One region of the Paenibacillus sp. NPDC093718 genome, then DNA from elsewhere that is predicted to be linked to it. Evidence: predicted binding sites of a transcription regulator. Region 1 holds the regulator's gene; each other region holds the start of a gene.
What was found. The regulator NrdR, encoded in region 1, represses ribonucleotide reductase genes. The targets are predictions, from matches to a motif close to AACACNATATATNGTGTT.
Positions count from the first base shown of each region.

Region 2: ACQKPA_RS04010 (adenosylcobalamin-dependent ribonucleoside-diphosphate reductase) is a predicted target of NrdR. The motif match lies at 5,000-5,017, and genes of this name have one in related genera.
Region 3: ACQKPA_RS25170 (anaerobic ribonucleoside triphosphate reductase) is a predicted target of NrdR. The motif match lies at 6,791-6,808, and genes of this name have one in related genera.

Region 1 covers NZ_JBNNUS010000001.1:1,196,356-1,207,078, forward strand. The annotation lists gene ACQKPA_RS05780 (copper amine oxidase N-terminal domain-containing protein) at 1-789, opposite strand, end outside; gene ACQKPA_RS05785 (MarR family winged helix-turn-helix transcriptional regulator) at 1,048-1,503, shown strand; partial or broken gene ACQKPA_RS05790 (MFS transporter) at 1,564-2,754, shown strand; tRNA gene ACQKPA_RS05795 (tRNA-Ala) at 3,244-3,316, opposite strand; gene nrdR (transcriptional regulator NrdR) at 3,493-3,966, opposite strand; gene ACQKPA_RS05805 (alpha/beta-type small acid-soluble spore protein) at 4,115-4,342, shown strand; gene ACQKPA_RS05810 (lytic transglycosylase domain-containing protein) at 4,411-4,977, opposite strand; gene coaE (dephospho-CoA kinase) at 4,974-5,573, opposite strand; gene ACQKPA_RS05820 (MntP/YtaF family protein) at 5,583-6,323, opposite strand; gene mutM (DNA-formamidopyrimidine glycosylase) at 6,446-7,279, opposite strand; gene polA (DNA polymerase I) at 7,429-10,089, opposite strand; gene phoU (phosphate signaling complex protein PhoU) at 10,358-10,723, opposite strand, start outside.
Region 2 covers NZ_JBNNUS010000001.1:787,751-798,473, reverse strand. The annotation lists gene ACQKPA_RS04030 (YqzE family protein) at 62-262, shown strand; gene ACQKPA_RS04025 (hypothetical protein) at 707-1,846, opposite strand; gene ACQKPA_RS04020 (YqhG family protein) at 1,991-2,953, opposite strand; gene ACQKPA_RS04015 (DEAD/DEAH box helicase) at 2,955-4,712, opposite strand; gene ACQKPA_RS04010 (adenosylcobalamin-dependent ribonucleoside-diphosphate reductase) at 5,135-7,777, shown strand; gene ACQKPA_RS04005 (TniQ family protein) at 8,019-8,927, shown strand; gene ACQKPA_RS04000 (hypothetical protein) at 9,216-9,362, shown strand; gene ACQKPA_RS03995 (hypothetical protein) at 9,485-10,042, shown strand; gene ACQKPA_RS03990 (AraC family transcriptional regulator) at 10,360-10,723, opposite strand, start outside.
Region 3 covers NZ_JBNNUS010000009.1:215,736-226,458, reverse strand. The annotation lists gene aspS (aspartate--tRNA ligase) at 1-679, shown strand, start outside; gene ACQKPA_RS25200 (tRNA threonylcarbamoyladenosine dehydratase) at 715-1,470, shown strand; gene ACQKPA_RS25195 (HelD family protein) at 1,728-3,905, shown strand; gene ACQKPA_RS25190 (hypothetical protein) at 4,025-4,153, opposite strand; gene ACQKPA_RS25185 (hypothetical protein) at 4,156-4,461, opposite strand; gene ACQKPA_RS25180 (replication-associated recombination protein A) at 4,705-6,012, shown strand; gene ACQKPA_RS25175 (PCYCGC domain-containing protein) at 6,070-6,609, shown strand; gene ACQKPA_RS25170 (anaerobic ribonucleoside triphosphate reductase) at 6,843-9,077, shown strand; gene nrdG (anaerobic ribonucleoside-triphosphate reductase activating protein) at 9,074-9,577, shown strand; gene mnmA (tRNA 2-thiouridine(34) synthase MnmA) at 9,652-10,723, opposite strand, start outside.

The DNA.
Region 1 (10,723 bases):
CTTGTTGTGCTCTGTCCATTCGCTTAGCACATAAGGTTCAATATCGAAATGCAATCCCGCAAAGCTTGCTTCCGGGCCAACAGAGAAATTATAGTTTTTCACCCACGCGATGAAATTTCGAATATCCTCCTGCTTAGACTTATAGACCCATTCGGGTCGCCCCTCAAGTGCTTCCACTTGAATTCCTTCGCTTTTGGCTTTTCGAATAAAGCCCTCATATATCGCTGGATCGATATCTCTATCCACTTGCAGGTAAATGGATGTCACACCCTTCATTTTGGCGAAGCTTATAATTTTCTCTTGATCCTGTTTGATGATGTGACTGTCCCATATCCATGTTCCTTTCGGAACATTGGCCACGGAGGTCATAATGCTCACCAGATTGCGCGCGGGCTGCCACTCCACATTTGCATGCAATACTTCACTAATAAAGCGAACCGGAACCATCGTGCGGCCGTTTTTGAGCGCCGCCGCCCCCTCGAAATCTACTCTTTTTCCATTCACCCGTGCATGATTATCGCCAATTACCAAAATAATGGTGTCACGGTTAAGCGAGATCGTAATTTGTTTTGAATTTCCGTCCCATTTCGTAGCAGCTCCGAGCTTGTCGGATACAAAAGCAAGTGGAACCATCGTAAGGTTGGATCTCCGATCGACGTATGGGTGCTCATCAGGGAATTGTACATTACGCCCATCCACAGATATTCGGACTTCAGAAGCATAAATAGCGGGGGTAAACGCAGCTAAACTTAGCATGATAGCTAACGTGCATAGTAGCCATTTTCTCATGGGTGATTTCCTCATCTTTTTGATATTGTTCTTCTCCTTACTGTGCATGTGTTGTCACATAATGAGATTATACGGGATGTAATAATTGGTAACAAGAGATCAACAGGCTCAATCTAATTTGTCAATTGACAATAAAAAAGATTGATATATATTTAGTAAAGTTAACTAAACTAAACTTATTTCTTAGTTACTATGGGTTCATGATTACCATTTATTTCGTTCGTGATTTTGGAAGTAATACATTTAAGGAGGACGATCATGCTTTCGGAGTACCAAAAAATTGTCAATGAGTTACATGATGCATTTAACGAATATTACGTGAACTACAATAAAGGAGCAAAGAAACTGGATAATTTCAACCTAACCGTTCAACAAGAAAATATGTTGCTTTATGTCATTCGGAATCAACGGATTACGGTAAATGAGATTGCAGCGAACTTTTCGATTACAAAAAGTGCAGTCAGCCAAGTGCTATCCCATTTAGAATCCAGGGATTTTATACGTCGGGAAAGTAATCCAAATGATCGTCGAGAATCCTTTATCCTCCTTGGACAAGAAGGGAAGAAATATGCAGATTTAATTGCTGAGGCGGATAGAGCTTTTGTTAAAAAATACTCCTCCCAGGTCGAAATCGAGGATCTGAAGCAAGTGCTTCGAACAATAAAAAAACTCAATCAGGTTATTAAGGAGTCTAACGAAGCCCAGTCAAGGTGACCAGCACATGAACTTTTGTGCTAATATAACAATTTCATAAAGAACTAGTGGGGAAAAATCATGGGTATTGTCAGCAAAGAAAAGATATCTTTAGGTTTAGTCTTGTTAAATTTATTTATTGCCTATGTAGGGATTGGTCTTGCTGTTCCGGTCATGCCATCCTTTGCGAAAGAAATGAATTTAAGTGGAGAAGCTGTAGGTTTCCTGATCTCAGCTTTTGCTTTTGCGCAACTATTAGCATCTCCGATTACTGGGTGTATGGGTTGAAACCGTTGGCCGAAAAAAAATGATTGTATTCGGATTATTCCTTTTTTCATTTTCGGAGCTATTATTTGGTTTCGGAAATCAGGTTTGGGTCCTGTTTCTGTCCAGAGTCTTGGGAGGCATTAGTGATGCGTTCATTAAGCCAGCCGTGATCACGTATATAGCGGATCGAACTTCATTAGAAAAAAGAGCGAAAGTATGGGGGTATCAAGCTGCTGCCATTAGTGGGGGATTCATCATTGGTCCTGGTTTGGGTGGATTTATCGCTGAACTAGGCATACGCGCACCATTCTTTTTTGCTGCAGGATTCGCCTTTGTCGCAGCCGTCGTTTCAGTGTTTGTTTTAAATGAATCGTTGTCAAAAGAACAACTGGAGAAAAATAGAGTTGAAAAAAGAAGGGCCCATATTATTATGGAGATACAAAAGTCTCTTCGCTCTGCATATTTTGTGCCGTTTCTAATTGTCTTTGTACTCTCCTTCGGATTAGCAGCCTATGAAATGATGTTCAGCCTTTTTGTTGATATGAAGTTTGGTTTTACGGCCAAAGATATTGCTGTAATTATCACCGTAGGTTCTATTTTCGGAGTGGTTGTACAAATTGCGCTCTTTGAAAAGCTAGTAGACAAGCTCGGCGAGAAAAAATTGATTCTCATCATGCTAATGCTGGCTGCTATATTCATATTCGTTACGGTATTCGTTAACAGCTATTGGGGCATTATGGTCGTGACATGTATCGTGTTTTTTGCCTGCGATTTACTTCGTCCTGCCGTGACAACCTTACTTTCGAAAATGGCAGGAGATAATCAAGGATTTGTTTCAGGGATGAATTCCACATACACAAGTCTTGGCATTATTGTCGGGCCGGCCGTAGGCGGAATCCTTATTGACCTGAATATAAATCTACCGTATACACTGCCGCGGTCGTATTGTGTGCTGCTTTTGTGATGTTTATGGCATGGGAAGGAAAAGCTCGGATGAAACAGTGAATATCACAGCGGAACAAGAACTTGTTGGAATAGTTAAATGGCCCTCTCGATGAACTGAGCTGTTAATCGAGAGGGTCTTTTTTGAAGATTCTTTTTTTGATCAAAATCTTTATTTGAATGTCCAGAGCGTATCGGGGGTTGATCCCTTTCTTCAGCACCGCACACTCCACCTGTGCAAGCAATCCTCACGTTTCGCCCGGCGGTGCCATCGCTGCTGATCGCCGCTGATCGATAAGCTGTGAATTAAATGCTTATCTGCAAGTCCCACAACCGTTGAACTGACATGAAGATGCGAATGTGGTATTTCTGGCACGGGAGAGCATTTGGTACGGTCCTAATGGTTTCCTTGTTGTATCCCAGTAATTGTATAATCACCGGATCCTTTGCACATCGCTTTTGCAAATCCCTAAACTCATATTAAGTTGTATTATTTCCATCCTGAAAAAAGCAAAAACCCTTGATGATATACCATCAAGGGTTTTCTTATTATGGAGCCTAGGGGGATCGAACCCCTGACCTCATCGCTGCCAGCGATGCGCTCTCCCAGCTGAGCTAAGGCCCCGTAAGCGACTTCTATATCATATAAAAAATCAGCAGGCATGTCAACAGGTTTTTCACATTTTTTGATGACGTGCTGTATCCCTTTTACTTCTCTATATAATGTCACTTATCGATGATGAGGATCGGCTCCTTGAGAGCACCGGAAGAGCACCTGGATCACGCAGAACCCTGGCGCTCTTAAAGCTCCTGACCGTCCGTATCCTTGGACAGCAGGCTTTTCAGTTCCTTCATAAACATATTGATATCCTTGAACTGCCGATACACGGACGCAAACCGGACGTACGCTACCTCATCGACCGGATACAGCCGTTCCATCAGAAGCTCCCCGATCTGGCGGCTCTCCACCTCTGCTGCTGCGGTATTGCGCAGTGCCTTCTCGACATCCGATACGATCATATCCAGCTGGTCCACGGATACCGGACGCTTCTCGCATGCCCGAATCAAACCGCGGAGTACCTTCTCCCGGCTGAATTCTTCGCGGCTTCCATCCTTCTTCACAACAATCAGCGGCGTTTCCTCCACCATCTCAAAGGTCGTGAATCTCTTGCTGCACTGCTCGCATTCCCTGCGGCGGCGGATGGATTTATTCTCGTTAGCAGGCCTGGAATCCAGCACTTTCGTTCCGGCATAACTGCAATATGGACACTTCATAAAGTCATCTTCACTTCCTTTGTTTCAGCGTATTTTAGCCTTAATGGCGCTTATGAAAAATTTACCAGCAAAACTTTTTTCTTTTATGTTATGAAAATGCGAAACCCGAGACATAATACTTTTACCAACCCAAGGAGGTGAACTTAACATGGCACAAAGCAACAACAACTCCAACAACCTGGTTGTTCCTCGCGCAAACGCTGCTCTTGAGCAATTGAAGTACGAGGTAGCTCAAGAACTTGGTATCTCCATTCCACAAGACGGATACCAAGGTAACATGACTTCCTACGAGAACGGTTCGATCGGGGGATACATCACAAAGCGTCTTGTAACCCTGGCCGAGCAACAATTGGCTGGTCAATTCTCCGGTCAATAATTGATTCTTCCTTAAAAAAGGAGTGTTGGACGGCTCGATGTAAGAGCCTGTCCAGCGCTCTTTTTTCGTTAAAAGCCGTCCTTATACACATCCGTATATTGATTATAATAATAAATCACGCGCTGTACATAGTGGCGGGTTTCCCCGATGGGAATACTCTTCACATTCTCGTAGGTTCCATCCCACATGCCCTTGTTGATCCAATTCTTGACGTTCCCGGGGCCTGCATTATAGGCGGCGATGGCGGCAATCGGGTTGCCGTCCATTTCCTTGTGCAGGTTCTGAATATACCAGGTGCCCAGCTGGATATTCGCATCCACTTCATTCTTTACGTTCAGCAGGTTTACCGATGGCAGCTTGGCCATTTCCATCGCCCAATTCGCCGTATCCGGCATCAGCTGCATAATGCCCAGGGCACCTTTCTTGGACTCCTTACCCGGCTTGAAGTTCGTTTCCACACGAATGATGGATGCCACCAGGAACGGATCGACCTCATAGTATGCGGCATGCTTCCGTATTTCATCTTTATAATGAATCGGATACAGCAAGGTCATCCAGTTCGAGCTCAGATACAGAAGCGCTACAAAAGAGACAAACAGCAGAAGCAGCACTCTTTTTTTACGGAGCCACTTCATAGACTAATCAACCTGCCCCACAGGTTGTCCACCTGCCGCTGTGTTTCGGCCAATGTTCCGCTGTTATCGATGAGGATATCCGCCAGACGCTTCTTCTCCTCGATATCCATCTGACTGTTTAAACGCGCTTCTGCCGCTTCCCTGTTAAGATCATCGCGCACCATCAGACGCTCAAGCTGCAGCTCTCGCGGCACATAAACAACAGCGATCTGGTCAAGATAAGAATAGTGCTCTTTTGCCTCAAGCAGCAGCGGAATATCCGCTACGACGAGCCGGTCGGGATACTGCCGCTCATACGCTTCCGTCCGTTCCCGGATTTCCTGCCGGATCGCCGGATGCGTGATCTCATTCAATACCGTTCTCTGCTCGGGATGATGGAAGATCACCTCCCCGAGTTTTTTTCGATTCAACGTACCGTCCTCAAACAGGATCGCTTGTCCAAAATGTTCGGTCACTTTACCCAGCACCGGATGACCCGGGAGCATGACTTCCCGGGCGATGAGATCCGCATCGACGAGAAGTGCTCCCTTCATGGTCAACATGGAGGACACGGTGCTCTTGCCAGTTGCGATTCCTCCGGTTAAACCGATATTCATGACTTCACCTCATAACAGCTTCATTATACCCATGACGATTAACAAAAAAGCAGGCAAATAAGAGATAAAACGCATGCCGCCCTTGGATGCAAAGCGTAAACCAACCCTCATGCCCAGCACCAGAAATATCCCGCTAAACAAGGAAACAACAGCCGCGGTACCTAACGGTGAGAAGCCCAGCATGGCAGCGCCAAGCCCTGCGCCGAACGCATCGAGCGATAACGCGATCCCGAGCCACATCGCCTCCCACGGGGAGATGCTGCCGGAGTCGTCCAGATCCGCCTTCGAGGGACTGCGGAGAATTTGAATGACAACCCCGACCTTCGGAATCTCAAGAGAGAATACCGCCCGCTGAAGATGCACTTGACCTGCCGTGTTAACCTCACGTCTTAATTTCACTTGTTGGTCAGATGCCTTCGTTTCCATAAGAGACTTCGAAATATCCTTACTGGAAACCGGCTGCACATCTGACTCGTTCTTTCTGCGAACTTGCTGATATAGAGACCATAAGCCCAGCAGAATCAAAATGGCGGCTCCGATCACGGACGCCACGGATGGGGATAAGAACCGCTGTAACAGCGCGCCCGCCTGCATGGAGGCGCCAAGAACCAAGCCGGAACATAGCGAGATGATCAATACAGACAGCAGCGGTATCCTTGTTTTGCGCAGACCGTATGTAACCCCCGCACCGAATCCGTCCAGGCTTAATGCCATGGCCAGCAGCGCAGACGAGAAAATATGACTGAGCACCCTTTTCCCTCCTCGTAAGCTCCACATCAAGCGGCTCATTCATGAAGAAGAGCAGCTCCATGCGCTCCACATATGTTCCACATTATATGTGTAGGGATAGGAATGGGTGCACGCCTATGGGATTACTTCTTAACCGGCTGACACTTCGGGCAGAAGTGGGTCCCCCGTCCGCCAACCACGATCTTATGAATCGGTCCACCGCATGTATGACACGGCTTGTCCTTCCGTCCGTAAATCTGATGACTATGCTGGAACATCCCCATTTCACCCTGTCCATTGACATAGGATTTAATGGAGGAACCACCCGCTTCTACGGCTTCGGACAGTGTATCCACAATTGCATGATACAATCGCTTGAGCTCGGCATCCTTCAGGCTGTTGGCGTTACGCTCCGGATGAATCTTGGCTCGAAACAATGCCTCATCGACATATATATTGCCGATGCCGACCACATATGCCTGATTCAGCAGCACCGCCTTAATCTTCGTTTTTTTGCTGCCGATGACTTCCTTGAAGGTTCCGAACGTAAACGTGTCATCCAGCGGCTCATACCCCAGCTTGGCAAGCGGAGCATGCTGAAACTCTTCCCCCGTTGCAAAGAGATGCATCGTTCCGAATTGGCGTACGTCCTTATAACGCAGCTCAGTCCCGTCCGAGAAATGGAATATAACATGGGTGTGCTTCTCCACCGGCTCCTCGGCAGAGTACAACCCGTAACGCCCTTCCATCCGAAGATGCGAAACGAGCACCAGTCCGTCCAGCAATATCCTTAAAAATTTCCCGCGGCGCTCTACACCTTCCACGGTATGATCTTTCAACATAAACGCAAATGCCTCAATATCATCAGGACGCTGTATAATTCGCGGCAGATGTACGGATACATGATCTATTTGCTTACCTTTAATCAATTGGTTAAGTGTTCGTTTCACCGTTTCTACTTCCGGCAATTCCGGCATAATGACTTCACCTCATCTCCCATTATACCGGAAGTTAGGACAGAGCGGGACCATGGTTTTGTGGAAAGGTATGGTGCATAATGCCCCGCCCCCTCTTCACGCCATGATCCCTATAATAGATCCTCTATCGGCTAACACATTGTATAACTTTACTTCGCTTCGTACCAGTTCTCGCCATAGCTGACTTCCGATTTCAGCGGTACCGACAGCTTCAGTGCCTGACTCATCACTTCCGGCACCAATTCCTTCATGATCTCCAGCTCATCCTCCGGCACCTCGAACACCAATTCATCGTGCACCTGAAGCAGCATGCGGCTCTTCAATTGACGATCATGCAGCGCCTTGTCCATATGGACCATGGCCAGCTTGATAATGTCCGCAGCAGTTCCCTGAATCGGCGTATTCATTGCCGTCCGTTCAGCAAAAGACCGCAGGTTGAAGTTGCTGGCGTTAATTTCCGGCAGATAGCGTCTACGTTCAAGCAATGTCTTCACATAGCCGTCCTGCTTCGCCTGCTTGACGATCACGTCCATATAACGCCGCACGCCCTGGAACACCTCAAAATACTGGTCAATGAAGGCTGCAGCTTCTTTCCGGGTAATATTCAGGTTCTGGGACAAGCCATAATCGCTGATTCCATACACAATGCCGAAGTTAACCGCCTTGGCGGATCTGCGCATATTGGAGTCCACCTCATCCACGCCGACTCCAAACACGTCCATCGCGGTCTTGGTATGGATGTCCATATCGTGGACGAAGGCTTCCTTCAGCCGTTCATCATCCGAGATATGCGCAAGTACGCGCAGCTCGATCTGGGAGTAGTCCGCCGCCAAAATGCTCCAGCCCGGCTCGGACGGAACGAAGACCTTGCGCAGCTTGCGGCCCTCCTCCAGACGGATCGGAATGTTCTGCAAATTCGGGTATTGGCTGCTCAGACGCCCCGTCGCGGCAATCGTCTGGCGATAGTACGTGTGCACTTTACCAGTCTGTGATGAAATCTCCTTCAGAAGACCTTCCACATAGGTGGATTGCAGCTTGGCCAAGGTACGATACTTCAGAATCAAGCGGACAATATCGTGATAAGGCGCCAGCTTCTCAAGCACCTCGGCATCGGTGGAATAACCGGTTTTGGTTTTCTTGATGACCGGAAGCTCCAGCTTCACAAACAGAATCTCGCCCAGCTGTTTAGGCGAATTAAGATTGAATTCCGTTCCGGCAATCTCATATATCTCATGAACCAGCTTCTCGATCTGTCCTTCAAACTCGCGACCCAGTTCCTTCAAATCCTCCGCATTCACGGCAATTCCCTGCTTCTCCATATCGGCCAGAATGCGGGACAGCGGCATCTCCAGATCATGGAACAGCGGCAGCATTTCATTCGCAGCCAGCTCCTTCTCCTGAACGGGAACCAGTTCGGATACCGCCAGGCATTTTCTGGCCATGTGCTCGCTGAGCTTCTCCACATCAGGAACCTTGTATTTGGCCCCTTTACCGAACACGTCCTCATCGGCTTGAAGATAGGCCAGTCCGTATTTGGAGGCTAGTCCGCTAAGGGTTTGATTCGATTCGGTCGGGTCCAGCAGGTAGGCGGCCAGATGAACGTCGAATGCCGCGCCGGCAAAAGCGATGCCCTGCCAATGGAGGGCCAGATCAATGCGGTGCAGATCATAACCGCGTTTAGGGATCCCGCTATCAGCAAGCCAAGCACGGACAGGCTCGGCCTCTTCCGACTTCAGAACCTCAAACGGAATGAAGTACTGCCGTTCATCCGTAGCGAGTGCGAGCCCGATCACCTCGGCATGATGGGGATTGTCCCCATGCGTCTCTACGTGGAGTACGGTGACCTGGGCCAGGTTATCCGCAACCTCCTTAAGCCCCTTCGTGTCTACAAGGGTCACTTCAATCTTCGCTTCGGGCTTCGACTCAGCCGCATCCCCGCCCACTCCGCTTGTGCTCAGGTTTAACCGCTCAATCAGCGATTTAAACTCCAGCTTCGCCAGTGCGGGTCCCGCCGTCTCTTCATTCAAGCCTGTAAACGCCATGTCATCCAGCGACTGCTCCAGCGGAACTTCGCGGAAGATCGTAGCCAGCTTCTTACTGAGTATGGCGGAATCGGCATGCTCTTCGATTTTCTCCTTCATCTTGCCCTTCAGTTCATCTGTGCGTGACACCACGGCTTCAACGGATCCAAATTCATGAAGCAGCTTCAGAGCCGTCTTCTCACCCACTCCTGGAACGCCGGGAATGTTATCGGAAGCATCGCCCATCAGTCCCTTAAGGTCAATAATCTGATCAGGCGTCAGGTCATATCGCTCCTTAACCTGTTCCGGTCCGTAATACTCGATATCGGTAACGCCCTTGCGGACCATCGCGATCGTGGTATGCTCCGAAGCCAGCTGCAGCATATCCTTATCCCCGGATACAACCATCACCTTCCGACCAGCTTCGTCAGCCTGACGGGTAATGGTCCCGATAATGTCATCGGCCTCATAACCGCCGATTTCAAACTGGGAGACGCCAAGGCCTTTCAACAGCTCTTTCAGCAGCGGGAATTGTCCGGAGAGCTCGGGAGGCGTTTTCTGGCGGCCACCCTTGTAATCCTGAAAATCCGCATGCCGGAACGTTTCCTTGCCTGCATCGAATGCGACCATCATATGAGTCGGTTTATGTTCCTCAATCAAGCGAAGCAGCATCGTCGTAAAGCCGTAAACCGCATTCGTCTGCTGTCCGCTGGCATTGGTCAGCGGCGGCATCGCGAAGAATGCCCGGTAAATGATATTATTTCCATCAATCAAAATCAGCTTGTCCATAGAACACCTCGCACCAATATTACTTCCTTTCCACATGATAACATAGGTTACCGCCAATTCCGAACAATCCGTTCGATTAACGGTGAATTCTTAAAAATACGCAAAATAACCCCACAAAGTGGAGCCTGCGCTTCGATGCTTATTCCAAATACTTTGCGGGGGCCCCCAATATATAAATGCGATTAAAGAATTGCTTCCGCTTCGCTGGAGCTTTCTAAATTCTCGCAAAAAAACGCCAGCTTTCGCCAGCGTTTGACTTATCATTATGCTATTGATTGAGGTCGGGACGATGACCCGTTACGAGGTACACCGTGCTCTCGCCAATGTTGGTTGCATGGTCGGCGATCCGTTCGATGTAGCGGCCCACCATGATCAGCAGCATCGCCTGATTGGCCGAATCCGGATCGGAGGTCAGATGCGCATACAGGTCTTGCAGAATGACGCTGTACAAATGATCGACCTGATCGTCATCCTGGGCCATTTTATAAGCCAGATCCGTATTTTCCGTCAGATAGGATTCAATGGATTCCGAAACCATCGCACGCACCAAATCCGACATCCGCGGAAGATCCACTAGTGGCTTGATCAGCTTCTGGCCTTGCAGACGGATCGTAACTTTAGCGACATCCCGCGC
Region 2 (10,723 bases), 410 kb from region 1:
ATTGATCGAAATGGAGCAAACTGATACTGGGATGTGGATAAACCAAAAGGAGTTGATTCGTATGGCTAGCGGCGACGAATTGATCAAGTACATTACCGAGCGCGTGGTTCATTTTATAGATACGCCAAAGGACGTTCGGCGTCAGGCGAAGGTGAAGGAATCCTGGACCACCCGCTGGTTCGGCATGATTCCGTTCTCCATGTCGCTATGGAAAGAGGATGTAACCACTAAGAGCAAAAAAAAGGGACGAAGTAACAGCTAATGCATGTTCAATCATCAAATCGCATTTGCACATCGTGTGGACTGCCTCCTGTGCGCGCAATGTCAGCTTGAAGTGAGCATCGCTACTTGATGGTTATCGCCCTTTGTGCGTGCTGAGTGCACACTTATAAACCGTTTGAAATAAAGGACGCTGCCCCTAAAGGGGCAGCGTCCTCAGAGTGTCGAGAAAGTCCAGAGGACTTTTCGACACTTTATTTTTTATATGGGGAGGCTCATCTTTTAAACCAAAAATCGATTTAAAACGATCTGAGACCCCTAGTTTTGAGACTATTAAGGTAAATTTTAACCCCCTGCAAAAAACAGGGGGTTTCTCAACAGCCTGAGGACGCTGCCCCTAAAGGGGCAGCGTCCTTTTGTGAGTCATGGCATATGGCATGGAAAAAGAGCTGTTGTTGAACATAATCTCGAATTACTGAAACCCGTATTATTCCGGCTGGGCATAAAATTGCCCTTGTCCGATTAACCGGGTTGCCGGGAGGAAACGGAGGGTGTCTGTATTCCGCAAGGGAACGGAAACATAGAGCGCAGCCGGGTTCTCCTGATTCTCCGAGGACCAACGATGCCAGCCCGTTAAGTTAAAAGGCGCGCCGTAGGCGGCATTGCCTTTTGCGGACTTAAATATCAGGGTGGAGTGCTCCTTAAGTAAATTCCGCAGATCGGCGCTGCTTCGGGCTGTTAGATTTCCAGTGGTCAGCCACAGCAGATTATCGTAAGGATCCATGGAGTCGCCGGTTGCGATGGAGGGCGTTCCGGCAAACCAACGGTTGGATTTGGATGAAGTTACGAGCCCTTTGGCTGTTGCAGGTAAAGATACGACGGATACCAGCTTCGTCGTTGAATCCGTCTGCTGGGGCTCATCCGGTAGAGCTTCACTATTTAATGCATTAAAATAGACCGGCTTCTTGCCAGGCAGCTGGACCTGCCAGACGGGGGACACGTCATACAGCTTGCGCACGATGCTGCCTTGAGGCAATGCCCCTCCGGCCTTCACAAGGCCTTCCGCAGCGAGCCGCTCTTTCAGCGGCGCTTGGCTGTAGGGAAGGGTCGAGCCGATTCCGTATTCACTCAGGATATATCCACCGTCTTCTCCTGCACTGATAATCATGTATCCTTGCGGCAGTCCATCATCGGAAATCGTGACTAACCAGCCGTGCGTGCCCGGACCGAGCGGGATGAACTCGAGTGCTGCTTCGTCCCAGGTCGTAAATGGCGCATGGGCCGATAATTGAGCGACAGTCTCCTCAGCAAAGTCCGTCAAACTCTCAGGAACCCGAGCCTCAGCCTTGTTCTGACTAACACCTGAAACGCCTGATGTGTGATGATCCGCTGTAAACGGAGTGCCATTCAGACTAAGGCTGTTAGCAGAAATGGAAACGTCGGCCCGGCTTGTGGCAGCCAAGCTTGCCTGCGGCTGGACCGCACTGAACCAGAGGATAGTCGTTACGATGATGGAAACAGACAACATTCGATATCGGCTGTTCTGCTTGTTATCGGGTGATTGGGGCTTGAAATTATTGCAATCCTTGCCATCATGGTTATGAAGTTTCATGTTCCAACGCTTCAAATCATTAACCGCCTTTCCTTGGCCCTACGCGCCGTGGATGTGTTGGAATCATCATATCGGACAAGCTCTGCAAAGGCTGTTGCAAGCTGTCGCGGTAGGAGAAGGGAGAATGGTTCTTTTTTTGCCTGCTTTTGTAGAGGGGCGTCATGATGACGCACCCACAGGCGAACACAGATGAAATAGCCCGCAGGTTATGACGGACAAGCTCACTTTCGGCTCGTACTGCCATTGCATTTCGGACCGGCGGTTCTTATATTGCTCCTCGATGAGCACTTTTTTCTCTTCGTCCTGCTCCTTGAGCAGGTCCTCGTAATAGCTGTCGATCACCAGCAGTTCATCTTCAAGACGTTCTCTTGCTTTTGTGGCCCAGTCATAGTCGAGCTTGCTTAGCTTATCGATGAGATAATTCTCCAGCGCATCTACGGCCTGCTGCAAGGTAAGAGCAGCGGGGCGGACGTGAACGCTCTCCGGCAAGCGGGGCGTCAGCTCGCGTCCATCCAGGATCGCCGGGAAGTCTTGGGCGATCGCACGGCTAGATAGCGAGATTCCGAGAAAAAACAATTCCTCCCGCTTCAGATCACAGCTGAACTCCACCTTGAAGCAGACGCCCAGCCACTGCTCATACGGCGTGGAACGCGCTCTTGGACGCGGCTCGGTATCGCGCTGCTGGAACAGATAGACGCATTTGCCTTCCTCCCGGGAAGCATTCCATATTTGGGCAAGCCGGCTGCTGCCGTAGCCAATGTTCTCCCGCTGAATGCGGCCGGGACCGAGGATAGGCAGAACCGGGGCATTTCCGTAAAAGCGGGCCAGGAGCGGATCCTGCGTAGGCGTGGCAAGCTGCGCTTTGGCTTCGGTTTCCTTGGTTTTTGCAAGCCGTTCGTCGTATTTTTCGGGATCAAACACGAAATTGAACGACAACGTTTCGGCGGGAGCGCCGGTACGTTCCACGAAGCCCCAGTAATACGGGCGGTTGGTGAGCATTTTGTCGGCTTGCGGCGATAATTTCACGGTGACATGCTCAGGCGATTTTTCAATGACGGTGCATTCGGTGGCTTCCAAATAGGCCATGAAGTGCTGCTGCACCTCCTGCGGCGTCATGGTCATATTAGGCTTCTTCCTCTCTTAGATTATCTTCGACGGTGCTTCCCTGCTCGATATCCTGCTTGATATGGTGAATCGAGTCGCCCAATGTGCTGATGCGCTGGCGGATTTCATCATCGTTGCCGGACTCCAGCATGATTTTGTACAGGCTCTTCTCGATGGATTCCTTCTTCTCGAACCGCTCCAGAATGACATCAAGACCCCCGATGACCATCTCGAACATGTTAATCTTCTCGTGCAGCAGGTTCAGGATGTGCTCTTCAATCGTTCCTGACGTGGATAGGTTGTAGATCTTTACGTCATTGGTCTGGCCGAGACGATGCACGCGTCCGATCCGCTGCTCGACCCGCATGGGATTCCAGGGCAGATCGAAGTTGATCATATGGTGGCAGAATTGCAGATTGATGCCTTCGCCGCCGGCTTCCGTCGCGATCATAACCTGCGCCTTGCCGCGGAAGAGATCCATCATCCAGTCCTTCTTGCCGCGGTTCATTCCGCCCCGGTACGGTACGGAGATCAGTCCGTGATCGCGGAAATAATTGAGCAAGTACTCCTGCGTGGCGCGGTATTCCGTAAATACGATGACCTTCTCGTTCATTTGCTGGATCAGCTCAATGGTTTTTTCCGCCTTGGTGTTGGCTTTGATGGCCTTGATGAGATAGACCAGCTCCCAGATTTTATCGCGCAGCGGAGAGTCCTCGGGCAGCTTCTTGGACAGATTAACAAGAGTCACGAAAACGGCATCGCGGCTGCTGCACACTTCACGCTGGAGGGTAACAAGGGACAGCATACTGCTTAAATTTCCCCCTGCTGCCTGATACTGATCTTTGACGAAGGACGTGACCCCGTCGTATAATGACTGTTCTTCGGGCGAGAGGCTAAGCCCTACATTGCGGACGGATCGCTTGGTGAATTTCACTTCGCCTTCGCCGCGGCGGTTACGGATCATGACCTTGGACAGCTCATCCTTGAGCTGCTCCTGGTTCTTGGGTCTTCGTTTATCGACAACAAAATTAGCGGCAAACTGTCCTTGGCCTCCAAGCTGGCCCGGCTTCAGCAGGGTGATCAGATTGAAGAGCTCGCTGAGATCGTTTTGCACCGGCGTAGCCGTCAGCAAGAGGCAGTATTTTTTGCGCAGCTTTTGAATGAATTGATAATTGGATGTTTTCTTGTTCTTGAGCTTGTGCGCCTCATCGATAATGAGCATGTCGTACTCCTCGTTCAGCAGAATCTCCTGATGCGGATCGCGTTTGGCTGTGTCCATGGAGGCGACAACGATATCATTGCCCCAGGAGTACGCTTTTTTCTGCGCAATCGCGGGAATGCCGAACTTGGAGTTCAGCTCGCGAACCCATTGCAGCACAAGGGAAGCCGGAACGAGAATCAACACCTTGGATACCAGGCCGCGCACGATGTATTCTTTTAAAATAAGGCCGGCTTCAATCGTCTTTCCAAGTCCCACCTCATCGGCGAGAATGGCTCGGCCCGACATCTCGAACAATACGCGTCTGGCGGTATCGGTCTGATGGGGGAGCGGGGATAAGCCGCCTAGGTGCTTGAGGCATTGCAATTCTTCAAAGCTTGTAACGAGACGCGATTTCTCGCCCTCCACGGCAAGCTGGGCCAGACGATAGTCACCCCAAGGTCCGCCCTTGTCCAGTCGACCGGCGAGATCGTCAAACCAGGAACGGTGGATCTGCAATGGAACGGGAAGACGCGGGTCGAAAATCTTGCCTGAGTCGGCAGATGGCTGATGAAACATGTCGATCTCCTCCTGTTGTGAAAGATTCCGGGCCAGCGGTGTATATGTAGTATGGACGAAAAAAGAAGTCTTCATAACCTTGCACGGATTCGGAAGGCGTGGAATAACCCAAAGGGCGCGCGGCTGCTGGAATTGGATATTTTCATCCTTTTTTTTCATAGGGAAGGGCGAAAAAGAGAGCGAGAGGAAGAAAGCGGAAGCTTGCGAGCGGGAGCTTGGATCTGTTGGCTTAATTTTCACATTATCGGCATAGTTAACCTATATATAGTGTAGTATAATGAATTGGTAGCACTATATATGGTGTATATAGTGGTTTTGAATGTTTGACCGGCTACATAACAGGTTATGTTGTTGGTGAGCGCATAACTGCGAAAACTTTTTAATTTTATATCTTATATAGGAGGTAGTTGCTCTTGAGTACGATGCAGAATCAGCGGCTGGAAGGTTTAAGCGAGAAGATCTTTTTGGACCGGTATGCCTGGAAGGATGCGGACACCAACAACGCTAAGGTAGGCGATGTGGTGCTCGTTTTGACGAAGGATGATCCTAAATTTCCGACTAAGGAAGTTGGCGAAATCGTGAAGCGCGAAGGCCGCAAGGTCACGGTGAAGACACGGAAGGGCGAGCTTGTGGAATCGGATGTGGAGAAGCTGACGTTAACCATCGAGAAAACGCCGGAAGAAATGTGGGATCGACTCGCGGCTGCCATGTCATCGGTTGAGGCAACGCCGGAACTGCAGGAAGAGTGGCGCGGGAAGTTCCGCGAGATTCTGGATGATTGGAAGCTGGTGCCGGGCGGACGGATTGCGGCTGGAGCGGGTGCAAGCGATGAGTTGACGCTGTTCAACTGTTACGTGATTCCTTCACCGAAGGACAGCCGGGGCGGCATCATGGAAACCCTGAGTGAGATGACCGAGATCATGGCACGCGGCGGCGGAGTCGGCATTAACTTGTCTTCCCTGCGTCCTCGGCGCGCGATCGTAAGAGGCGTGAACGGTTCTTCCAGCGGTGCGGTATCGTGGGGCGGCTTGTTCAGTTATACGACGGGATTGATCGAGCAGGGCGGAAGCCGCCGGGGCGCGCTCATGCTGATGATTAATGATTGGCACCCGGACGTGGAGGATTTCATTACCGTGAAGCAGACGATGGGACAAGTCACGAATGCGAACCTGTCGGTATGCGTCAGCAATGATTTCATGAAGGCCGTGAAGGAAGATCTGGACTGGGAGCTGGTGTTCCCGGATACTACGGATCCTGATTATGATGAGCTGTGGGACGGCGATTTAGATAAATGGAAGAAAGCCGGACGCAGCATCATTCCATATAAAACGGTTAAAGCACGCGAAGTATGGCACACCATTATCGAATCCGCATGGAAATCCGCAGAGCCGGGCGTCGTATTCATGGAATACTATAACCAAATGTCCAACAGCTGGTATTTCAACCCGATTATCTGTACGAACCCTTGCGGCGAGCAGGGACTTCCGGGCTGGGGCGTATGCAACCTGTCCGCAATGAATCTGTCGAAGTTCTATGATGAAGCGAACCATGACGTTGCCTGGGATGCGCTGGCTACAACGACACGGTACTCGGTGCGTTTCCTGGATAATGTCATTGACCGGACGCCGTACCATTTTGAAGAAAACGAATTGAACCAGAAAAAAGAGCGCCGCGTCGGTCTCGGAACGATGGGTCTGGCGGAGCTGATGATCAAGCTGAACATTCGTTACGGCAGCCCGGAATCGCTGGAGTTCCTGGATAAGCTGTATGGCTTCATCGCCCGGGAAGCGTATCTCGCTTCTGCGGATATTGCCGAAGAGAAGGGTTCTTTCCAGGCATTCGATGCTGAACTGTACCTGCAAAGCGGTTTCATGAAAAATATGGCCGAGGTGTATCCTGAAGTTGCTGAAGCGGTGCGTGAAAAAGGTGCACGTAACGTCACCGTCATTACTCAAGCGCCAACGGGCAGCACGGGCACGATGGTCGGAACGTCGACAGGCATCGAGCCGTACTTTGCCTTCAAATACTTCCGTCAGAGCCGACTCGGCTTCGACGAGCAGTTCGTGCCGATTGCCCAGGATTGGCTGGACAGCCATCCGGGCGAAGAGCTTCCGGATTATTACGTCACGGCGATGAGTCTCTCCGCCGAGGATCACATCCGGGTGCAGGCAGCGATTCAGCGCTGGGTGGACAGCTCGATCTCGAAGACGGCCAACTGTCCGTCGGACTTCACGGTTGAAGATACGAAGCGCCTATATGAGCTGGCATTCGATCTGGGCTGCAAAGGCGTAACGATCTACCGCGACGGCAGCCGCGACGTGCAGGTGCTGCAGACGGAGAAAAAAGAAGATAAGGCTGCAGAAGCGACCACAGCTTCTTCTGCTGAAACAGCACTGGAGCAAAGTGCGGCAGGCCAAGCCGCAGAGGATGCGGCGAACGTGGAGCCGGCGGCTGCAAGCGTGGCCGTGACAGCCCCAGCGAGCAAGAGCGGGCTGGATAAACAATACAAGAAGCGTCCGCAAGTGCTGCGCGGCGCAACCTATAAAATGAACACACCGTTCGGCATGGCGTACATTACCATCAACGATCTGGACGGTATCCCAAGCGAAATCTTCCTGAACGTCGGCAAAGCCGGTTCGGATGTGTTCGCAATGGCGGAAGCCTTGGGCCGTGTCTGCTCCTTGTTCCTGCGTTACGGGGACCACGGCAATAAGGTGGAGCTGCTGATCAAGCACCTCAAGGGCATTGGCGGCACCGGCGCGATCGGCTTCGGCGCAAACCGCGTAGAGTCCATCGCCGACGCTGTAGCGAAGGCGCTCGAAACGCACGTGGCGAACAACGCCGGGGTGGATCATGACCATGATCCGGCACCGGTCGCAGCCACGATGGCACCTGTCGATGCTGGCGAGGCCGTGGCGACAGCCGCGGGGTATGGCGGACATGGCTCCCACGCAGGCGGCAGCTCCATGTCGCTGGATCTGTGCCCATCCTGCGGCGGGGCATCCTTGATCAATATCGAGGGATGCAAGACGTGCGGGAACTGCGGGTATAGTAAGTGTTCGTGAGGAAGCCGTTCTGTTTGATATCGACTTTGATATGTGAAATTCCATAATATTTTAGAAACGTTCCAAAATTCGTTAGACGGATTGTTCCATAATCCGTTAGAAATAAATGATTATTTGAAAAAGTGAATAAATAAATAACGGGATGGAAAACTTGTTAGGCCGTTGTTAATAAAACTTGCATAGAGCTATTGAACAATGTTTTGGATTATATATAGAGTTCAGAGGTAAGGAGATGACGATTATGAATCAACCTCTGCCGTATGAGGATGAGAGTTTGACTGGCTATATACTAAGATTGTCAATTGCAAATTATTATCCAAGTTTGAAATATATTTATGACGAATTAAGTGTTTTTCAAAATAAAAGAATATTTAGTTATTATCTCGATACGTTAATGTTAGACGATTGTGACTTAGCCAAATTGTCAGCACTGGCAGGCTCTTCATTAGATATACTTAGAAATCTTATGTTCTGTGAAGTCGATAAAGCCAATCAGATGTATGTGTATAATAAGTCTGTTTTTTCATTAACTGCAATTTGCACATTAAAAGCTAAATTATGCCCATTGTGTTTGAAAGAAAATGAATATATCAGAAAAATATGGGGTCTTGTAAATGTTACAGCGTGTCCGTATCACAAAGTAATGATGGTGGATCAATGTCAAAATTGTTCTAAGAAAATTTTATGGACCCAGAGTAATATTTTTATGTGTTCATGTGGTCATTCGCATAAAAATAGTAAAGTAGAAATTGCTGGCGAAGCATGTATAAGCATCTCCGAATATGTATATCAAGAATGTGGGTTATTAAGTAAGAATTTGAGTTTACCTATAGATTTAATAAATCTAAATACAATGAATAACGTCATTCTCTTTTTTGCGAAGCATATCGGAGATTTTAAAAATCTTTCCCAATTATCTGGAATCAACTCACTTATAAAAGATTTTGCAATATTACAAAAGCAGGTTTTTGATCTTTTTAAAGCATGGCCTCAAGGTTTTTATGAGTCTTGGATCAACAAAGAACGAGACAACAAAATCGTAAATATAAAAAGGTTATGGGCGATTTTGGAGAGCTTTATCTTGAAATTTTTGAAGATAGAAAGGACACCTATAGTATTATTAGGAAGGAATTTATTAACTATATCTTAAAAAATATAGACAGATATGCGTCTCCCAATCTGGCGAATGTCGTAAATCGCTTTGAAGAATTACTCCTAACAGGAAACAATGCAGCAAGGTTTTTGAATATAAGTCGGGATAAGTTGGTTCGATTAATTCAAAACAAGATAATAGACGGGAATTTAACCACTAATACTTCCGGAACGATGATATTTGTAAAAAAAGATAGTGCAGAAAGTTTTAAAAAAAAGGTTTTTAATAGACGATGGGTAAGATATTTGGATGCACAAGACATTTTAGGTGTAGGACTTGGTGTTGATGATCTTGTTAACTATGGATTCCTTTATTTCGAATACGATGAATTCGATTAACAAGGGGCTGATCGATCCGGAATTTTTGACCTCCGAAAATACGACCGGCTACTGGCCTAACAGCCAAGCATTCTTTAACGGTCGCATGGGTTGACGGGGAAGGGTGCCCACTATCATTGGCGAACGGAAATCGATCCCACGAACCCAGAGGACAAGGGAGGTAGCGTATACAACCAGTTCAAACAAAGTCAACCGAACGGATCGGTGGTAATTGGAGTGCCCGCTGTAGGTCCACAAGGGAAATCGGGCGTTCCACAATGGGATATCGCCAGTACACCGCTCGGTATTACGACCAAAGCGGCCAAAGATCCGAAGAAAGTAGAGACGCTGCTCAAAATGGTAGAAGTGAACGCGACGGACTTCGAATTTCATCTGGCCATGCGTATGGGCGAGGAAGGAAAAGATTACATGGTCGATAACGGCAGGTACATCAGTCTTATCGACGACCCCAACAATTCGAAGGAATCCCGTGGAATCAATGTATTTCATATGCTGATTGCCAGAGATGATTTCTATAAAACAATCACCGGCAAGTTCAATTACGAGTATGCCGATCGAGTCTATACGTACAAAGGCTATCCGCCGGTCTTCGTTCCGCCGGTGGAGGCGTACCCCAAACATCTGCCCTCGTTGCACAAACTAACTCTGGAAACGTACTTCAATATCATTACCGGTGACCTACCGATCAACGCATTCGATGATTATGTGAAGCGGTTCAAGGAGGGCGGAGGTGACGAAATCGAGCGCCAAATCCGCGAAGCGGCAGGCAAATAAGATTGGTGACCGTCATCAAAATGGACCATCCTAAAATTAAACTCTTCATGAGAAGAGAACAGTTATCTGATAAAGCTGGATAAAAAAGCGCAAGTGCAGGAGGAAACTCGCACCTTCACTTGCGCTTTTTGCTTCATGAGCCCACATTTTAGAAGGATTGTCGCACTTTCTCAGCATGGCTTCCCTACCTACAATTTACCGTCAGTGCAAAATACAGAACTCTCCTGGAGCCCGTCGGGTCAAATCAGGCAAGCGTCTAGCCGATACAACAAACGGAGAAGTCCATTTGAAATCATTAACTGAGATACTCAAATAACTCAAATAAACGGACGAACGGTATCACGGTAGGCCTGAGGCGTGATTCCCTTCTTTTTTTTGAACAGCTGGCAGAAATAAGGATCGCTGAGTCCGCCCACTTCTCTGCTGATCACCTTAACCGGCTTCTCGGTCAGCATAAGCAGGGCGCAGGCCTCTCTGATTCGCCTAGCCGCAATATAGTCGGAGATGGTCTGTCCCGTGTACTGCTTGAACAGATGGGACAGGTGGTAGGGAGACAGATGGAGATCTTCTGCAATCCGCTGCAGTTCAAAGGGCTCTCTGAAGTGCTCCTCAACCCATTCCATGATGTTCTCCACATGCTGTGTAGCTCTGCCCAGACCGAAGGGACCGGCCGCTGTTTCG
Region 3 (10,723 bases), on a different contig from region 1:
GATCGTGAAATTCTTCAGCGAGCAGGAAATTGAAGCGGTAAGAGAACGCACAGGAGCCGAAGACGGCGACTTGCTGCTGTTCTCCGCAGACAATAAAAAAGTGGTTGCCGACGTGCTTGGCGCACTCCGCTTGAAAATCGGACGTCAGCTTGGCCTGATCAACGACAACGAGTACAAGTTTGCTTGGGTTCTGGACTTCCCGCTGTTCAGCTATGATGAAGAGGCGAAGCGCTATGTGGCCGAGCATCATCCGTTCACCCGTCCAAAAGACGAAGATCTGGAGTTGATGGATACGGATCCGCTTGCCGTGCGCGCGGAAGCTTATGACATCGTTCTGAATGGATACGAAGTAGGCGGCGGCTCCATGCGGATTTTCAAACGCGAGATCCAAGAGAAAATGTTTGCGGCTCTTGGTATGTCGCAGGAAGTGGCGCACGACAAATTCGGTTATCTTATGGACGCCTTTGAGTACGGTACTCCTCCACACGGCGGAATCGCCTTCGGGTTGGACCGTTTGGTGATGCTGCTTGCCGGACGCACGAACCTGCGTGAAACGATTGCATTCCCGAAAACGGCAAGCGCAACGGATCTGTTGATGGACGCTCCTTCCCAGGTGGACGGAGGACAGCTGGAGCAGCTGCATATCAAACTCGCCAAGAAGCCGGGCGACGAGAAATAAGTCCGTTGTTCTTGATAAAGGAGGTTGCCTGAATTATGCTGCACCAATTTTCCCGTACGGAATTAGCCATAGGTCCTGAGGGCCTTGAGGTCATGAAAAACAGCACGGTGGCGGTGCTTGGTATCGGCGGCGTGGGGTCCATTGCGGTGGAGGCACTCGCCCGTACCGGGGTTGGCCGTATCATTCTGATCGACAAAGATGTGGTGGATATTACCAACATCAATCGGCAGATTCATGCGTTAACGACCACGGTAGGCCAGAAGAAAGCGGACCTGATGGTTGATCGGGTCAAACTGATCAATCCGGAATGTGAAGCAATCGCTCTGAACATGTTCTACACCGAAGAGACGTATGAAGAGTTGTTTAAGTTCGATCTGGATTACGTGATCGATGCGTCGGATACGATTATTTATAAAGTACATCTGATCAAGGAATGCCTGCGGCGCGGTATTCCGATCATCTCCAGCATGGGGGCAGCCAACAAAATGGATCCCACGAAGTTCCAGGTAGCTGACATCTCCAAAACGTCCATGGATCCGATTGCCCGTATTGTACGCACCAAGCTGCGCAAAGACGGCATCAAGAAAGGGGTCAAGGTCGTATTCTCACTAGAGGAGCCGATGAAGCCCCGCCAGGACGTTACGGAGAAGATCGTACCCGAGAATGCTCCTGAAATCCGGAAAGCGAAGCAGCCTCCGGCAAGCAATGCATTCGTTCCGCCTGTGGCCGGTTTGATTATGGTCAGCGTAACGGTGAAAGAGCTGCTCGAAAAAGGCGGCGTCTCGTTGTAACGAGGCAGGGCGAAAAGCGCCTGACCCAAACATAGAGTGGTTAATAAAACGCAGTGTCCAAAGCAATGGACGCTGCGTTTTTATCGTCAACGACGAGGCGCGAATATATGTAGAAAACCGGCACATGTAATTCCTGTGACAGAGCTTTGCTAGTATATCCGGGCCAGTTGTGCTACAATGAAACTCCTTTTTGTGTCACGGCCCTTAAAGCCAGACTTTCGATGCGAAAAAATATGTTTCTTAGGAGGTAACTGAAAGTGTCAGAATCTTTTCAAAGTGCCTATCAAGAAGAAGAGTCAAGGCTAAACGAGGTTATCGTTGAAATTGACCGTCAGCTTGAACGTTTGCGCGGGATTCCGGTATACACGGGTCATGATTTTACGGAGCAGGTGCTTGAAGCGGGGCGTGAAGAGAAACGGCAGGCCCTCGCCAAAAGTTTGCCGGAGCCTTACTTCGGGAGGCTGGATTTTCAGGAGAGCGGAACGGGAGCGAAGAAACCGCTCTACATCGGGAAGATCGGCTTCGATAAGGAAGATGCCGGAGATCACCCGATGGTGATTGATTGGCGAGCTCCGGTCGCGAGTCTTTTTTATTCGTTTACCGGCGGTACCGATCCTGCTTCGTTCGAAGCACCCGAAGGAATCATCGAGGGGCTAGTATACTTAAAACGCAACGTCGTGATCCGGAAGCAAATTTTGGAACGGGTATCGGATACGTACAATCGGGAAAGCGGCGGACCTGCGGTATCCGATGAGTTTTTGGTTTACCGTCTCGGGGAGAACAAGGATAACCGGCTGCGGGATATCGTATCCACGATTCAGGCCGAGCAGGACAAAATTATCCGGGCTGCCAAAAATACCGCACTTATCATCCAAGGGGTGGCGGGAAGCGGAAAAACGACGGTGGCGCTGCATCGGCTGGCCTATTTGCTCTATCAGTACAAGGAGCAGGTAACCGCGGAGAAAATGATCATATTCGCACCCAACCTGATGTTTCTGGATTACATATCCGACGTGCTGCCTGAGCTCGGAGTTGGCGATATACAGCAGCGCACGTTTGGCGATTGGGCAGCCGAGCTGCTCGATATTCAGCTCGCTTCGGATGATCAAACACAGACGCTTCATCAATGGTTCGAGACAGAGCCGGGTCAGGGTACCCCGGATATTGACGATAATGTCAGCGGGCGTTACAAAGGCTCATTGAGACTGATGGAGATCATCCGGCGCTGCGTGGAGTCCATCGAAGCGGAGGCTCTTCCGGATGGGGACTTCTCTCCATGGGATGGGGCTATCCTGAAACAGGAGACGATCGCGGAATGGTTCTACCAGGAATATAAACCGTATCCACTGGCCAAACGGAAGGAACGGCTGCTGGCCAGATTGCACCGCTGGGTCGAGATGGAACTGAAGAAATCGCCATCAGCGGTCGTGATGAAAGAACGAAAGAAAAAAGCGGCTCAACGAGAAAAGGCTTATGCAAACCGATGGCCGAAATTTGAGCCGGTCTCACTATATAAACAATTGTTTGGGGCGGTTAAGGCAACCGGATCGTGGTTTGAAGAGCTATCCGCTCTGATTCCGTCCGAGGTGCTCGCCGCAACGCGTAAAGATCTGAAGAAGAACGTGGTCCGCGAAGAGGATTTGCCTGCCTTGCTGTATTTCCACTGTTTATTGAATGATATTACCGGAGAGCAGCGTTTTGACCATATCGTTATTGATGAGGCTCAGGATTTCTCGCCATTCCAGGTGGCTGTGCTGGACCTGTTCGTCAGAGGACATTCCTTCACCATATTAGGTGATTTGTCGCAGGGCATTCATGCCTATCGCGGCGTTCATGCGTGGGAAGAGATGAGCTCCCTATTTAAGGAAGAGGAGACAGCCTATTTTGCGCTGACACGCAGTTATCGCTCCACGATGGAGATTATCGAATTTGCGAACGGCATTTTGGAGAAGGGGGTTAGCAGTGATCTGCTCGCCGTACCTGTATTCCGAAGCGGCGATGCCGTTCGCCTCATTCCTTATGATTCGGCGAAATCCAGAACGAGAGATTTGGAACGTGCGATGGAGGCACTCATCGCTAAGGGATATCGGACGGTCGCTATACTCACTCGGACATTGCGAGAAGCGCAAGAGCTGCATGAGCAATTCATTACTGCGTGGCCGACGCTGAATCTGATCGATGGCAGCAAAGGAACGTATCAGGGCGGTTATTCCGTTCTTCCTGTTTATTTGTCCAAGGGGCTTGAGTTCGATGCGGTTGTGGTGGCGGATGCAGATCAGGTGCATTACGCGGAGAAAGCTTGGGATGCCAAGCTGATGTATGTGGGATGTACGCGGGCACTGCATGAGCTGTGGCTGCTGCATGGGGAGCCGCTGCCAACTTATATCAGGACGGAGACCTCAGAAATTACGGCCAGCGGCTGGCCCGTGGAGTAACGAGATTGTGTTACTGACGTTGTAATGTAAGTGTGAAATGGAAATGTTGGAAGATGTCCCGTGGGGTGGCACATGTCTGCATGTGCTTTCTCTGCGGGACTTTTTTTTCTGCCTTTTGCTTAACCAAGCATTTGGTAGGAAGAGCCCAAATTCTCGATAAACCGGATCAAGGTCCAAACGGCGAGGATGGAAAGTGCAGCCGCCAAGATGATATAGAGGGTCATTTTTCGCATAGGTTTTCGTTTCAATTTCAAAAACCTCCCTTCGAACTCTCATGGTCTAATGAGAGTTCGTCTTCCTCGATGCGGATACCCTGTTTATATTCATAGAGAATAATGGCTAAACGGATGAAGACATACAAGCCGAGCAGGAACTGCAGGATGAGGACGGCATACAACAGGTTTAACGTGATTCTCTCATTGTCGAGGTATCCGGGGCCGAATGTTTCTTGTAATAGATTATGAGTACTGACATGAAGGTAGAGCCCCAGTATACTAAACGTCATATGGATAGCCGCGTTATACATTTTGCGCACCGATTTTTTGCGAGTCGTCATAACATTCTCCCCTGATCAGGTTCTTCAATATTTCCCTATTATATTAAACGCTCCAAATCGATGAAAGTTGGGATGTGGTTGAAATAAGCCGCAAATATTGATGGATCTATGAAAGGTGAAGCGTAGGACAGGAACTTGCCGCAGCCGCAGGCAGGGCGAAATTGAATATGGTATGATAGAGTGTGACGGAATTGATTGAAACCGGCTTATCTCTACATTGATATCAGACAAGGAAGTGTAGCAATGGATTTATTCAGTATCGGGCGTGAAGGGGACCGGGATTCCCGGCTGCTGGCTGATCGGATGCGCCCTTCGTCGCTGGATGAATATATAGGACAAGAACATATTATCGGTCCGGGTAAACTGCTCAGACGGGCCATCGAGGCAGACCAGGTCTCTTCCATTTTATTGTACGGCCCGCCGGGATGCGGCAAAACAACGCTTGCGCATATTATCTCACAGCAAACGAAGGGATACTTCGTTCGGCTGAATGCGGTGGAGGCCTCGGTAAAGGACGTCAGGGAGGTCATTGAGCAAGCCCAGAGCAACCGCAGTCTGTACGGCACCAAAACGATCCTGTTTCTGGATGAGGTTCATCGCTTCAACAGCTCAAGACAGGACGCGCTGCTGCCTGCCGTGGAGAACGGCACGATTATATTTATCGGCGCGACGACAGAGAACCCCTTTCATTACGTAAATGGGGCCTTGATGAGCCGTTCAACCTTGTTCCAGCTTGAGCCGCTAAATAAGAACCATTCCATGATCGCGATGCAGCGCGCGCTATCCGATCCGGATAAAGGCCTTGGATTCATGGATCTCCAGGCAGATGAGGAAGCATTGGAGCATATTGCAACGATGGCGAACGGCGACATCCGGCGTGCACTGAATGCGCTTGAGCTTGCTGCGATGACGACCCCGCCTGATGCAGACGGTACGGCCCATATTACGCTGGATGTGGCCGAGGAATCGATACGCAAGCCGCTCGTCAAGGCGGACGAGTCTACGCAGTATGACGTGCTGTCCGCCTTTCATAAAAGCATTCGGGGTTCCAGCGATGCGGCATTGTTCTGGTTCCTGTATGCTGTCGAAAAGCTGGGGATGGACCCGATGGTGTTCATCCGCCGCTTGATTGCTGCCAGCAGCGAGGATATCGGGCTGGCTAATCCGCAAGCGATGGTGCAGGCAGTAAGCGCACTGGACGCCTACCGGAATAACGGCTGGCCGGAAGCCAAGCTTAATATCGCCCAGGCTATCCTGTTTGCGGTGGAAAGTCCAAAATCCGATGGCGTTGTGACCGCCATATCACGTGCGATGTCCGCCATGGATGAAGTAAAATCGGCGGAGGTCCCGCTTCATCTGCGTGATGCGCATTATTCGGGGGCGGTGAAGCTGGGACATGTCGGCTATAAGTACCCGCATGATTATCCGGGCCATTACGTGAAGCAGGAATATTTGCCGAAGGAGCTCTCCCGCCGGGTGTTCTATCAGGCGACCGAGCAGGGGAACGAAGCCAAGATCGCTCACAACCAGCGATTACGACGCGAAGAATAGGGTCTTACTGCGATAACGGGATCTACGGCCGCTAGTTTAGTTAAATGGAGGAAACGAATGATGAAAACAGGGAAACAACGGTTTGTCATCCTGCTGCTGTCCGCCGGTCTTATGCTCAGCGGCTGTTCGGGGAAAAGCGCTCAGGAGCAGGTCGTAAGTGGACAGGCAACCGAGGCAGCGCATGAGCATGGACATCAGACGCAGCTGTCCAACGGGGATATCCAGGAGGCGACAGCTTCGATTGATGAGCTGCCTGCCTTTTTGAAGAGCCAGACCAGCGAACTCCAAACGATCTATGCCTTGTCCGCGCAGGTCAGTGATGTCCTGAAATACATTCCTTGTTATTGCGGCTGTGGGGACAGTGCCGGTCATGAGAGCAACCTGAACTGTTTTATTGATGAGATCCAGGAGGACGGCACCGTTGTATGGGACGATCATGGCACCCGCTGCGGGGTATGCCTGGACATTGCCGTGGAATCTGCCAAAATGAGCAGCGAGGGCAAGAGCCTGACGGAGATTCGGACCGCAATCGACGAGAAATACAGCACAGGTTATGCTAAGCCGACACCTACCCCGATGCCGCCAGCAGAAAGTTAATCCTGCTGCGGCTAAGCAAGAAGGTACCCGATGTGATCAATGGATCACTCGAGTGCCTTTTTTCTGTTGGGATTCATGTCCTTTATGGACGTTATCAGGAATCGCTGATTCGCTTCATAGGATCAATAGGCGTGATCTATCTCACAGCACTAAACTATATATGGATGTAAATTGATTAAACGAAACTATATATAGTGTTTTAATGTTCTGAGAAGAAGGAGTTGATCGATTTCATGAAAGTCATGAAGAGAGACGGATGCCTGGTCAATTTTGAGATAAGCCGGATTGTAAAGGCGGTGGATAAAGCTTTTATAGCAGTTGAGGGAGTGTCCCGCAAGGAGGCTTCCCTGCAGCTTGGCGAGGAGGTTGTCCGCGCCACCGCGGGGATGGAGCAGGTCAGTGTGGAGGAAATTCAGGATATCGTTGTCGAGCAATTGCAAAGCACAGGTTATGCAGAGGCCGCGGCAGCTTATCAACATTACAGGGAAGCCCGTGACCTGGAGCGGATGCGGCGGGGAGAGCTCTACAAGATCAGCAGGGATGTGATTGGGGTAACGAATCTGGATCTGCTGCGAGAGAATGCGAATCTGAACGGGGAATCATTCAGTGGAAAAATGAGTCGGATCGGCTCCGAGTACGCCAAATGGATGGCAAGCAAATTTATCCTGCCCGGAGAGCTCATGAGAGCCGTCAGGGATGGTTATGTGTACGTACACGACCTGGACCAGTATGCACTCGGAACGACGAACTGTATTTTCATCCCGTTTGATCGTCTATTGGCCAAGGGATTCAATACCGGTAACGGATCGGTCAGGCCGCCGCAGAGCATCATGACTGCGATGGCGCTGGTAGCCATCATTTTTCAATCTCAGCAGAACAGTCAATTCGGCGGCGTGTCCGGAAATAAAATCGATTGGGATCTGGCCCCGTATGTCGGCAAATCGTTTCGCCGGCATTTTCGGAAAGGGCTTGCCTACTTCGGAGAGGTGGAGCAGGGCGAGCATAGACCGAATGTACGAGTTCTTCCCGATAACGAATTATACATAGACAACGAGCAGTTGAAGGACTCTTATCCGCGAATATATCATTACGCATATAACGAAACGGTAAATGAAGTAAAGCAGGCCGCGGAATCCCTGATTCACAATCTGAACACGATGAGCAGCCGGGCGGGCGGACAGATTCCCTTTACATCGCTGAACTATGGCATGTGCACGTCAACGGAAGGAAGGCTGGTATCCCACGCTCTGCTGGATGCCACGATGAGAGGGCTCGGCGGGGGAGAGACGCCGATATTTCCGCAGCATATTTTCCAGTGCAAGCTAGGGGTTAACCAGGCGGAAGGGGAGCCCAATTACGATCTGTTCCTGAAAGCCGTTGAGTGCTCCAGCCGCAGGCTCTACCCGAACTTTGTCAACGTGGATGCGTCGTTTAATCTGGTCTACTATAAGCCGGACGAGCCAGACACGATTATTGCCACCATGGGCTGCAGGACACGGACGATTTCAGACCGGTTCGGGCGAAACCGCCTAAGCGGAAAAGGCAACTTGTCCTTTAATACGATCAATCTGGTTCGTCTCGGCATCGAGCATGGCATCATCGAAGGCAAGCGGGATATGCCCGACCTGAGCCTCTTCTACGAGCAGCTGGATCAGTATATGACGATTGCGGTAGAGGGTTTGATTCACCGCTACGAGCTGCAAGCGGACCAACCGGCCAAAGCGTCCGATTTTATGATGCGGGAAGGCGTGTGGGAAGGCGGCGAAGATCTGGCCCCGGAGGACAAGGTACGCGAACTGATTAAGCACGGCACTCTGGCACTTGGATTCATTGGGCTTGCAGAATGCCTGAAGGCTTTGACCGGACTGCATCACGGAGAGGACGAGAGCAGCCGCAGGCTGGGAATCGAAATCATCCGACATATGCGTCAGTTCTGCGATGCGGCCAGTGAAAAATACGACCTGAACATTACGTTGTTTGCCACGCCGGCAGAAGGGCTGTCCGGAAAATTCACGAAGCTTGACCGGCAAACCTTCGGTGTGATCGAGGGTGTGACAGACCGTGAGTATTATACGAACTCGTTTCATGTACCCGTGTACTATCCAATGGCCGCGTACCGGAAAATCCGTTCCGAAGCTCCTTTCCATGAGCTGTGTAATGCAGGAGCGATTTCTTATGTGGAGCTGGACGGCAATGCCCGGCAGAATACAGCTGCTTTTCGGGACATTGTGCAGTTTGCCTTGAAGCAGAACATTGGCTATTTCTCCGTAAACCATCCCGTCGACCGCTGTCCGGCATGCAACTACGAAGGGATCATCGGAAGCTTTTGCCCTGGATGCGGCGCTACGGAAGATAATGGGGACTTCCAGCGGCTGCGGAGGGTGACGGGATACCTAACGGGCAATTATACGGAGCGCTTCAATTCGGCCAAGCAGGCTGAGGTCAGGGATCGGGTGAAGCATCTGTGAATGTGTGCGGATATATCCCCGAGAGCATTAATGAAGGCCCGGGACTTCGGGCAGTTCTATTCGTGAGCGGCTGCCGTCATGCCTGCGCCGGATGCTTTAATACGGATTCCTGGGACTTTGAAGCGGGGGAGCCGTTTACAGAAGAATTGTCCGCGTCCATACTGCAGGATATCGTCGACAACCCTTTGCTGGATGGCGTGACCTTATGCGGTGGGGACCCGTTCTTCTCGCCGGAGGAATGCGCGGCATTTGTTCGCAAGCTCAGGACCCTCTGTCCCGGGAAAAGTATATGGGCCTACACGGGCTTCACCTTTGAAGCGCTGATAAGGCAGCCGAAGCTGCGCGAATTGGCAAAACAGTGCGACGTTATCGTGGATGGCAAATTCCAGTTGGAGCTAAGGGATGTCTCGCTTCCCTTTCGAGGCAGCTCGAATCAGCGTTTCATTGACGTATCCGCCAGCCTAGAACGCGGAGAAACGGTAGAATATGTTCTTCGCTAACATGTAAAAAAAGAGCACACACTTCACGGAATCTTCCGTGTTAAGCGTGTGCTCTTTTCGTTTAGGCCAGCGGATTAATAAGGAACTTTATCCGCCGTTTCGATCGTTCCGCCGCCAAGGCATTCGTCCCCTTGGTAGAAGACAACGGCTTGACCCGGCGTGATTGCTTTTTGCGGCTTCGCAAACGCGACATGAACGGTTCCGTCTTCGCGCGGAGTTATCGTTACTTCCTGGTCCGGCTGACGGTAGCGGAATTTCGCGGTGCAGGTGTAGGCGTCTTTGGGCATAGCGTCTTGTCCTGCAATCCAGTTGATTCCGGAGGCAGCGAGTCCGGTTGAATACAAACACGGATGATCGCCTTGAACAACGTACAGAATATTGTTAGTCAAATCCTTGTCGGCAACGAACCAAGGCTCTCCGGAGCCTGAGCCGCCAATTCCAAGACCTTGGCGTTGTCCCAGCGTGTAATACATCAGGCCATCATGGCGGCCTTTTACCTCACCGGTGACAATGTCCACCATATCGCCGGATTGGGCTGGGAGGTATTGTCCAAGAAATTCTTTGAAATTCCGCTCGCCGATGAAACAAACGCCGGTGCTGTCTTTTTTCTTGGCGGTATACAGTCCGGCTTCCTCAGCGAGTCGGCGAACTTCGGGTTTCGGGAGATGCCCGATCGGGAACATCGCCTTGGAGAGCTGCTCTTGGCTCAGCGCATTGAGGAAGTAGGTTTGATCCTTGTTGCTGTCGACACCGCGCAGCAGACGGTACTGTCCGTCTTCTTCAATGACGCGGGCGTAATGGCCGGTAGCTACATAGTCGGCTCCCAGATCCACTGCCTTGTTCAGAAATTCGCCGAATTTGATTTCACGGTTGCACATGACATCGGGGTTCGGCGTTCTCCCGGCTTTATATTCATCGAGGAAATAGGAAAATACTTTATCAAAGTACTCCTTCTCGAAATTGACGGTATAGTAGGGAATGTCGAGCTGCTCGCACACGCGGCGCACGTCTTCAGCGTCCGCTTCAGCTGTGCAGTAGCCAAGCTCATCGGTATCATCCCAGTTTTTCATAAAGATGCCGATCACTTCATAGCCCTGCTGTTTGAGCAGGAGCGCTGTTACGGAGGAGTCGACTCCTCCCGACATG